3 regions of the Streptomyces sp. MMBL 11-1 genome follow, and region 1 is predicted to be linked to each of the others. Evidence: riboswitches for the same ligand, from Rfam matches in the RefSeq annotation. Region 1 holds a riboswitch; each other region holds the start of a gene.
What was found. A riboswitch is a leader RNA that binds a small molecule or an ion and turns the genes downstream of it on or off. The one in region 1 is predicted to bind cyclic di-AMP.
Positions count from the first base shown of each region.

Region 2: linked by a shared signal. The riboswitch ahead of PSQ21_RS34570 (transglycosylase SLT domain-containing protein) and the one ahead of PSQ21_RS32145 (M23 family metallopeptidase) in region 1 are both predicted to bind cyclic di-AMP.
Region 3: linked by a shared signal. The riboswitch ahead of PSQ21_RS15095 (M23 family metallopeptidase) and the one ahead of PSQ21_RS32145 (M23 family metallopeptidase) in region 1 are both predicted to bind cyclic di-AMP.

Region 1 is NZ_CP117709.1:7,287,568-7,290,833, forward strand. It holds gene PSQ21_RS32140 (tyrosine-protein phosphatase) at 1-700, opposite strand, end outside; cyclic di-AMP (ydaO/yuaA leader) riboswitch at 1,144-1,304, shown strand; gene PSQ21_RS32145 (M23 family metallopeptidase) at 1,307-2,254, shown strand; gene PSQ21_RS32150 (SGNH/GDSL hydrolase family protein) at 2,416-3,243, shown strand.
Region 2 is NZ_CP117709.1:7,817,007-7,820,272, reverse strand. It holds gene PSQ21_RS34575 (CARDB domain-containing protein) at 1-876, shown strand, start outside; gene PSQ21_RS34570 (transglycosylase SLT domain-containing protein) at 1,049-1,894, opposite strand; cyclic di-AMP (ydaO/yuaA leader) riboswitch at 1,898-2,056, opposite strand; gene PSQ21_RS34565 (FAD-dependent oxidoreductase) at 2,540-3,266, shown strand, end outside.
Region 3 is NZ_CP117709.1:3,493,241-3,496,506, reverse strand. It holds gene PSQ21_RS15105 (MerR family transcriptional regulator) at 1-136, shown strand, start outside; gene PSQ21_RS15100 (PP2C family protein-serine/threonine phosphatase) at 278-1,498, shown strand; cyclic di-AMP (ydaO/yuaA leader) riboswitch at 1,781-1,933, shown strand; gene PSQ21_RS15095 (M23 family metallopeptidase) at 1,945-2,976, shown strand; gene PSQ21_RS15090 (PrsW family intramembrane metalloprotease) at 3,193-3,266, opposite strand, start outside.

The sequences.
Region 1 (3,266 bases):
AGGCCGCCGCGAGATAGGCGGGCCGCGCCCCGAACAGCGGGTCCAGCAGCTCCTGCACCTCGGCCGACATGCCGGCCCCGGACGGGTCGGAGCGCTTCACCTCGTACCGGCGGTGGAGGTCGTTGGACTTGAGGTAGTCCTCCTCGATCGCCTCCGGTACGACGCCGACCGCCAGCAGGGCGACCGCGATCGAGAGACCGGCCCGGTCCTTGCCCGCCGCGCAGTGCATCAGAGCGGGGACGCTGTCCTCGGCCAGGGCGTGCAGCACCCGGCTGTGCTCGGCGGTGCGGTCCAGAATCGTCGCGCGGTACATCCGGATCATGCGGTCGACGCCCTTGTCACCCGAGAGGACCGAGCGCAGCTGCTCGATGTTCCCGCTGCCCACCAGCCGCCAGAACTCGGCCCCGTCGGCCGGGTCCGAGAGTGGAATGCTGACATTGCGGACACCGGCCAGCTCGATGTCGTACCCGTCGAGCCGGTGGTCGGCGGAGTGGCGGAAGTCGAAGATGGTGTGCAGCCCGAGCCCGCCGAGGAAGACCGCGTCCTCGGCGGTGGCGTGGGCCAGGTGGCCGCTCCGGTAGAGCCGCCCGAAGGCGGTGCGCCGTCCGTCCGCGGTGGGGAGCCCGCCCACGTCGCGGAAGTTGCGGACTCCGGTCAGCGCGGTCTCTGTCGGCGGGACCTGCGGCACCTGTTGCGTCACGGTGGCTCCTGGGATCTCTGGCGTCGGCGCGGCTCGCCGGCGAGGGCGCTCCCGTGACGATACGACATCGATTCGACGGAAAATCATCACGGTCGCGCGCCCCGGTGCGAGTGCCGGGGCGGTCTGTCTGACCGGGCGTCAGGAATGACGGAGACGTCATGTCCGTATTGGTGCATTTCGCAGAACATGCCCCGCTAATGGGGGAGATGGGATTGCCGAGGTGAGCGGGATCATATCCGTGACGGTCCGTGGCGAGCGCACACCGGAGTCTTCCCGTTGCCCGTACGGAAATCCAAGATCCGTAATCCACGGAGTGTGACGGGAATAGTGGGGCGATAGCGAATCGATGATTCCGGTGCGCAACCGATGGCTTGTTCTGCTCGTCCTGACTCGTTTACGGTCGCCGCAATCCGGACGGACCGCCTAATCCTGCCGCCGCCCGGAATTCGCACCCACCCACTCACGCGTGGCAGGAGCGGGGGAACCAGGTAAGCCGCCGGTCCGGAGCGATCCGGACCGGCTCGGGGTGAAGTCGCCGCAACGCGACCGGGCATCTCCAGCCCGAACCCGACAGCTCACCTCGCAGGCGCCGGAGAGGAACTTCCCATGCCCGCAAAGGGTAAGCACCGCCGTCCGAAGTCCGGCCCGATCTCCCGCGGCGTCCTCGCCGCTGGGACCGGCGGCGCCGCACTCGCCCTTCCGCTCATCGGCGCCACCGTCGCGAACGCCGCGGACCAGGCGGCTCCGGCGGCGAAGCCCGCCGCCGCCTCGGTCGCCGCCGCGCACACCGCACCGGCCGCCGCGCCCGCCGCGTCGAAGGACGTCCCGAAGACGTACGCCGTCGTCTCCGGCGATTACCTGGCGAAGATCGCGGCCGAGCACCAGCTCAAGGGCGGGTGGCAGAAGCTGTACCAGGACAACCGCTCCACCGTCGGCGAGGACCCCGGCCTGATCCACCCGGGCATGAAGCTGACCCTCGGCGCCAAGGGCTCCGCCCCGGCCGAGAAGTCCGCGGCTCCCGAGGCCGCCCCCAAGAAGGCCGAACCGGCACCGAAGGCCGCGCCGAAGACGGCCCCGAAGGCGGACACCGCCTCCGCCGACGACTCCAGCAGCCCGTCGCGGACCGGCTCCTCCGAGGCCACCGGCTCCGGCTGGTCCGCCCCGCTGGCCAACGCCAACGTCACCACCCAGTACCGGGCTTCCGGCGCCAGCTGGTCCAGCGGCTACCACACCGGCTCCGACTTCCAGGCAGCCTCCGGCACCCCCGTACTCGCCATCGGCCCGGGCACCGTCGTCTCGGCCGGCAACAGCGGCTCGTACGGCAACGAGGTCGTCATCCAGCACGAGGACGGCATGTACTCCCAGTACGCCCACCAGTCCTCGCTCAACGTCTCCGTCGGCCAGACCGTCACCGGCGGCCAGCAGATCGGCCTCTCCGGTTCCACCGGGAACTCCACCGGCCCGCACCTGCACTTCGAGGTCCGCACCGGCCCGAGCTACGGCTCGGACGTCGACCCGATCGCGTACCTGCGTCTGCACGGCGTCTCCGTCTGACCGGGCGCGGCACACAGTGAACGAGGGGCGGTGCGCGACGGCGCACCGCCCCTCCACTTATTCCGGGTTTACCAAAAACTGACCGGGTGGTCTATCTCACCACCAGTCAACCCCGTATTACGGTCGCGTAGGTCACATCGCACGATGCAGGATAAGTCCTTGTGGCAGACGATTCGAGAAAAAACCAGCAGCACATCATCGGGTCGTACGCGGCGATTGGCGACAGTTTCACCGAGGGCGTCGGCGACCCCGGCCCCGACGGGACCTTTGTCGGCTGGGCGGACCGCTTCGCGGTGCTTCTCGCCGACCGGCTCCCGGCCCCCGACGCGGCGGCCGGCCCCGAGGACTCCCCGCACGGGGACTTCCGCTACGCCAATCTCGCCGTACGAGGACGTCTCCTCGACCAGATCGTCGAGGAGCAGATCCCGCGCGCCAAGGAACTGGCCCCCGACCTGGTCAGTTTCTGTGCGGGCGGCAACGACATCATCCGGCCCGGCACCGACCCCGACGACCTCGCCGAGCGTTTCGAACGCGCGGTCGCCGACCTGAGCAACGCCGTCGGCACGGTCATGGTCACCACCGGCTTCGACACCCGGGGCGTTCCGGTGCTGCGCCACATGCGCGGCAAGATCGCCACGTACAACGTCCATCTGCGGGCGATCGCCGACCGCTACCACTGCCCCGTGCTGGACCTGTGGTCGCTGCGTTCCGTCCAGGACCGGCGCGCGTGGGACAACGACCGGCTGCACCTGTCGCCCGAGGGACACACCCGCGTCGCGCTGCGCGCCGCACAGGTCCTCGGCCACGACGTGCCCGCCGACCCCGACCAGCCCTGGCCGCCGCAGGCCCAGCGCAGCCCCTTCGACGCACGGCGCGACAACATCCAGTGGGCCCGCGAATACCTCGTGCCCTGGATCGGCCGACGGCTGCGCGGAGAGTCCTCCGGCGACCACGTCGAGGCGAAGCGCCCGGACCTGCTGCCGCTCTAGGATCTGTCGTCCTCCGGAGACGG
Region 2 (3,266 bases), 530 kb from region 1:
GGCGGCGACGGCAACCACGAGGGCGGCGTCGCGCTCAACGGCCGGTTCGGCAAGAACACGAAGATCAGCAACGTCTGGATCGAACACGCCAACGTGGGCGTCTGGGCCGGTCGCGACTACACCAACATCCAGGAACTGTGGAACCCGGGCGACGGCGTCGAGTTCACCGGCATGCGGATCCGTAACACCTACGCCGACGGCATCAACCTCGCCAACGGCACCCGCAACTCCACGGTCCACAACTCGTCGTTCCGCAACACCGGCGACGACGCGCTCGCGGTCTGGTCCAGCAAGTACGTCAAGGACCAGTCCGTCGACATCGGCCACGACAACAGCTTCCGCAACAACACCATCCAGCTTCCGTGGCGCGCCAACGGCATCGCGATCTACGGAGGTTACGACAACACGATCGAGAACAACCTGATCTCCGACACGATGAACTACCCGGCCATCATGCTGGCGACCGACCACGACCCGCTGCCGTTCTCCGGGCGGACGCTGATCGCCAACAACGGCCTTCACCGCACCGGTGGAGCCTTCTGGAACGAGGACCAGGAGTTCGGCGCGATCACTCTCTTCCCGCAGAACCTGCCGATCCCCGGCGTCACGATCCGCGACACGGACATCGTCGACTCCACCTATGACGGCATCCAGTTCAAGACGGGCGGCGGCCTGATGCCGGACGTCAGAATCGAGAACGTCCGGATCGACAAGTCCAACAACGGATCCGGCATCCTCGCGATGGGCGGCGCGCGCGGCAACGCGACGCTCACGGACGTGACGATCACCGACTCGCGCGACGGCCATGTACTGATCGAGCCCGGTTCGCAGTTCAGCGTCTCCGGAGCCCCGAACGGGGCACGCGCCGAGCGGTAGTCCGCGGCACGGTTCCCGGGCCGGCGGACCACCGCGGGCCCGGGAACACCCGTTCCTCCCGGATGACGCAGCCGGCCGTAGTTGCCGGTGGGTCACGAGAAACCCGGGGGTGACTTCTTGGCGCGCCCGAGGGCCCCGGACCTGGGGTCCGGGGCCCTCGGGGGACGGAGGATCAGTAGGCGCCGAAGACGTTGTCGATCGAGCCGTACCGGTCCGCGGCGTAGTTGCACGCGGCCGTGATGTTGGCCACCGGGTCGTAACTGTCGGTCGAGGTGCCGGGCACGTGGTAGGCCTGGAAGGTCGGGTCGATGACCTGGAGCAGCCCCTTGGACGGGGTGCCCTTGGCCGCGTTGGAGTCCCAGTTGTTGATCGCGGCCGGGTTGCCCGAGGACTCGCGCATGATGTTGCGGTGAATGCCCTCGTAGGTGCCGGGGATGCCCTGTTCGGCCATGACCGCCAGCGACTCCTTGATCCAGCCGTCGAGGTCGTTCGTGTACGTGACGGCCTTCTCGGCGGCCGGGGCGGCCTTCGCCACGGGGGCGGCGTCGACGCGCTCCGAACGGTCGGCGCGGTCCGCCTCGGCGCCGCGCGCGGCGGACGGCGAAGCCTTGGCGGCCTTGCCCGCCGTGTCGCCCGAAGAGGCCTCGGCCTTGATTCCGAGGGTCAGCTTGATACCCGGGTGAATAAGGTCGGGATTCTCTCCGACGATCTTCCGGTTGCCTTCGTACAGCTTCTCCCAGCCGCCACTGACGGAATATTCACGGGCGATCTTGGAAAGCGTTTCACCGGCCACCACGGAATGCTGGGCAGGGGCGGCACGCAGGACGGAATTCGCCTGCGCGGACACCGGGGCGGACGCCACGGCCTGCTGCGGCGCGGCGGCGGGCGCGGGGGCCGCGAAGGCACTGGTGGCGCCGATCACCGGAAGGGCCAGGACGGCCCCGCCGGTGGTCACGGCGGCCAGGCCGCGGCGCAGCGAGGGGGACTGGGGACGACGGTGCTTACCCTGTGCGGGCATGGGGGATTTCCTCTCCGGCGCCTGCGAGGTGAGCTGTCGGGTTCAGACGGGAGATGTCTGGCCGCACGCTCGTGCGGCTTCACCCCAAGCCGTTCCGGTGACGGATCGGCGACTTACCTGGGTCCCCCGCTCCTGCCGTACGTGAGTGGGTTTCGGATTCCCGGACGGCGGCAGGATTCGGCGTTCCATCCGGATTGACGGTGACCGTAGGCGAGAAACGCCGAACAGAACAAGCCCCGCATTCCGGATTCCCCTTTTCACGCAAGATCGAGTGATGGAATTACCGGATCGGGCCACTCCGTCACGGCGTCAACTTTCTTCGCACGGAAGGGAACCGACACCTCCGCTTCCCCGTCCGCCCCCTCGGACGTGACGCTCACCACTCCCTCGCGGTGGCGGTGAAAACCGGGTCAAGCAAATGCCTCAAAGAGGCCCAACAAGCCCTTTGGGAAACATGAAGGCAAAAGAAGCAAATCGACCATATCGGTATAGCAAAACGGATTAATCGGGCACTCTAGGCGGGGCCGGTCGAGGGGCCCGCGAGGCGATCGCTTACGGTGTGCGGTGGAGACTAGTAAGCCAACCCTTACCTCCGACGTACGCTGTACCTGCCCGCGTTCGCCCGCCCCGAAGGATCACCACGCCATGACACGCCCCGTCCGCGTCGCCATTGTCGGAGCCGGCCCCGCCGGTATCTACGCTGCGGACGCGCTGCTCAAATCCGAGGTCTGCCAGGACCCGGGGGTCTCCATCGACCTCTTCGAGCGCATGCCCGCGCCCTTCGGCCTGATCCGCTACGGGGTGGCCCCCGACCACCCGCGGATCAAGGGCATCGTCAAGGCCCTGCACCAGGTGCTGGACAAGCCCCAGATCCGGCTCTTCGGAAATGTCAGCTACCCGCACGACATCGGCCTGGACGACCTGCGGTCGTTCTACGACGCGGTGATCTTCTCCACCGGCGCCGAGGCCGACCGGGCGCTCGACGTTCCCGGCATCCAGCTGGACGGCTCCTACGGCGCGGCCGAGTTCGTCTCCTGGTACGACGGGCACCCCGAGGTCCCGCGCACCTGGCCGCTCACCGCGGAGAAGGTCGCCGTGCTCGGCGTCGGGAACGTGGCGCTGGACGTGGCCCGCGTCCTGGCCAAGACGGCGGACGAGCTGCTGCCCACCGAGATCCCGGACAACGTGTACCAGGGCCTCAAGGAGAACAAGGCGCTGGAGGTGCACGTGTTCGGGCGGCGCGGCCCCGCGCAGGCCAAGTTCAGCCCGATGGAGCTGCGGGAGCTGGACCACTCCCCCAACATCGAGGTCATCGTCAACCCCGAGGACATCGAGTACGACGAGGGCTCCATCGCGACCCGCCGGGAGAACA
Region 3 (3,266 bases), 3.8 Mb from region 1:
GTACGTGATCGGCCTCGGCGAGATGTATGTCGCCGATCCCCGCTTCGGAAAGAACTACGATCGCTACGGGGACGGCACCGCCGCCTTCGTACGGGACGCACTGACGGTATACGCGGAACACCGGCTCTCCGACTGACCACGGAAGGCCGGACCGCCGTCCGCCTTCCCCCTATCCGGCCGATGCTGAGCAGCCGCTCGGCGCGGCTCCGGGAAGCCCGGGCGGGGCGCGGTACCGTCCGCAGCCGTGGGTGGACCGGGCAGGAGCGCACAGGTGGGGATGGCCGAGAGACGGCGTAGCAGCGCGGCGGGGGGCGCCGAGGCCGTGGGCCGAGCGGTGTTCGGGTCCCGGGAGGGCGAACTGACGTCCGACGGGCGGCGCACCGGGCGGCTCGTCCGGATGCTGCCCGCCCTGCTGATCCTCGGCGGGCTGGTGCTCGACGCGCTGACTCCGCCCAACTTCACCGCCGTTCCCCTGTTCGTCGCGGCCCCGCTGATCGCCGCGCCGTTCTTCTCGCGGTCCCGGACCGTCCGTACGGGGATCGCCGCGGTCCTTTCCGTCATCGCGATGCGGCTGTCCGACGGGACGTCCACGCAGGTGGTCCCGGTCATCGAGCTGATCACGGTGCTCACGGCCTCGGTGCTGGCCCTCGTCATCAACGGCGTCGTGCGGCGCGGCAGCGAGCAGCTGGCCTCGGCCCGGGTCATCGCGGAGACCGCCATGCGGGCCGTGCTGCCGACCCCGGCCGAGCGGATCGGCGGGCTCCAGGTGGCCGCGCGGTACGAGGCGGCACAGGCGGACGAGTTCGTGGGCGGCGACCTGTTCGCCGTCGCGGACACCCCCTACGGCGTACGTCTGGTGGTCGGCGACGTCCGCGGCAAGGGCCTGGGCGCCGTCGAGGCGGTGGCGGTGATCATCGGGGCGTTCCGGGAGGCGGCCGAGCAGGAGCGTTCGCTGGAGGGGGTCGCGCAGCGGCTGGAGCGGGCGCTGGCCCGGGAGGGGACGCGGCGGTACGGGCTGGACGCCATGGAGGGGTTCATCACCGCCGTGCTGGCCGAGATCCCGCCCGGTTCGGACTCGCTGCGCATCGTCAACCGTGGTCACCCCGAGCCGATCCTGCTGCACGCCGACGGCGCCCTGGAGGTGCTGGCGCCCTCGGTGCCCGCGCTGCCGCTGGGGATGGACCTGGGGGTGTGGCCGGACCGGGCCGACGCGTGGGTGATGCCCGCCGGGGCGACGCTCCTCGCCTTCACGGACGGCCTGTCCGAGGCCCGGGACGCGAACGGGGTCTTCTACGATCCGGCGGCCCGGCTGCGCGGCCGGATCTTCCCGGGCCCGGAGGAACTGCTGTCGGCGCTGACGGACGACGTACGGCTGCACACCGGCGGGCGGACCACGGACGACATGGCGCTCATCGCGGTCGGCCGTCCGGCGGAGGGGCAGCCCGTCCGCCGGACGACGGTGAAGATCGTGGGCCGGGGCGACGACGCCGACCGATGACGGGGCGACGGCAGGACGGCAGGACGGCGGGCGGCAGAGCGTCCGCGGGGCAATGACACGGTGCGTGACCGAAGGGCATCGCTCCGCATAACATTTGACACACCGTCAGAAAAAGTGATGTGGCTGAGCGACGGTCAAGTCGCCCGATTCCGCCCGCTTGTGCCCCGTACATCCCTGCCGTGTCCGTTAATGATCAACAGGAACAGCTTGGAATCGGGCCCGTCCGTCTATTAACGTTCGATAACGCAGCGCGGTCGTCACAGCCGTCGTCAGAGGCGGCGCCGCGCGCGAGCGCCGAATTCCGCAAGGGAACCGGGGAACCACCTACATGGGGTGAATCGGACGCCTGCGTCTCGTGAGAGACGGAGGGGCCCGTAGGAGACCTTCCTGCTCCGAACCCGTCAGCTAACCCGGTAGGCGAGAAGGAAGGAAAGGAGTGCGCCCACGTGGCGTCCAACAAGCCTGCCCCTGAGGCCCCGTCACCCTTCGGTGCCGACACCTTCGGTGGCGAGGAGCGCACCTGGGAGGAATGGAACCCCACCGCGGAGTCCATCCGACCCGTGCGCGGCAAGCACCGCGTAGCCAAGCAGCGTGGTCTGGCCCGTAGCTCCACCGTCCTCGGGGTCGGTGTCATAGCGGCCGTCGGTGCGGGCGGCATGGCCACCGCGCAGGACAAGGCGCCGGTCTCCATCTCTCTTCCCGATTCCATCGCGGACAACCTCCCCGACGCCAAGTCCCTCCCCGGCGTCGGGTCCTTGATGTCCGACGACGCGGAGACCGTCCCGGTCGCCGCGTCCGCCCCGCTCACCACCGCCGGCCTCACCACCGCCGAGGCGGAGCAGGGCACCGGCGCCGGCGAGGCGCTGCGCGCCCGGATCCTTCAGCAGGCCGAGCAGCAGCAGGCCAGCGCGGACGCCGAGGCCAAGGCCGCCGCCGAGAAGGCAGCGGCCGAGACCGCCGCCGCCGAGGCCAAGAAGCAGCAGGACGAGGCCGAGGCCGAGGCCGCCGCGAAGAAGAAGGCGGCGGAGGAAGCGGCGAAGAAGAAGAAGGAGGCCGAGCGGCTCGCCAAGCTCGCCGCCAGCTTCTCCCTCCCCACCTTCTCGTACACGATCACCTCGACCTACGGTCAGTCCGGCGCGCTCTGGTCCTCGGGCCAGCACACCGGCCTCGACTTCGCCGGGTCGGCCGGTGCGCCGCTCAAGGCCGTGCACAGCGGCACGATCACGTCGGCCGGCTACTCCGGCTCGTACGGCTACCGCACGGTCCTCGAACTCGAGGACGGCACGGAGATCTGGTACGCCCACCAGTCCTCGATCGAGGTCTCCGTCGGCCAGAAGGTCACCACCGGCCAGACCATCGGCCGCATGGGCGACAGCGGCAACGTGACCGGCGTCCACCTCCACCTGGAGGTCCGCACCGCGGGCGGTTCCGCGATGGACCCGATGGCCTGGCTGGCCAGCAAGGGCATCAACGTCTGACCTCCCCGCCCCGCGGCTGACGTTCTCCGTCGCCGCCCCGGAACCCCGGCAGCCCTGACGCACACCCCCCGACGTCAGGGCTGCCGGTCCGTCCGGGGGCGGGAGGTCGCGCAGGGCGGCGGCGGAGCGGCATTCCCGCACCGGCCCGTCGCGTCTCCGCGGGACGGGGCAGGCCGCCCCGGGCGGACCCGTCGTCCGCCGACACCGCGGCTACGGCTATGGCTGCGCCGGTGGGCGTCGGTGGCTGTGCGGTGCGCTGCCGTACGGCTGGGGCGGCGGGTAGGCGCCGG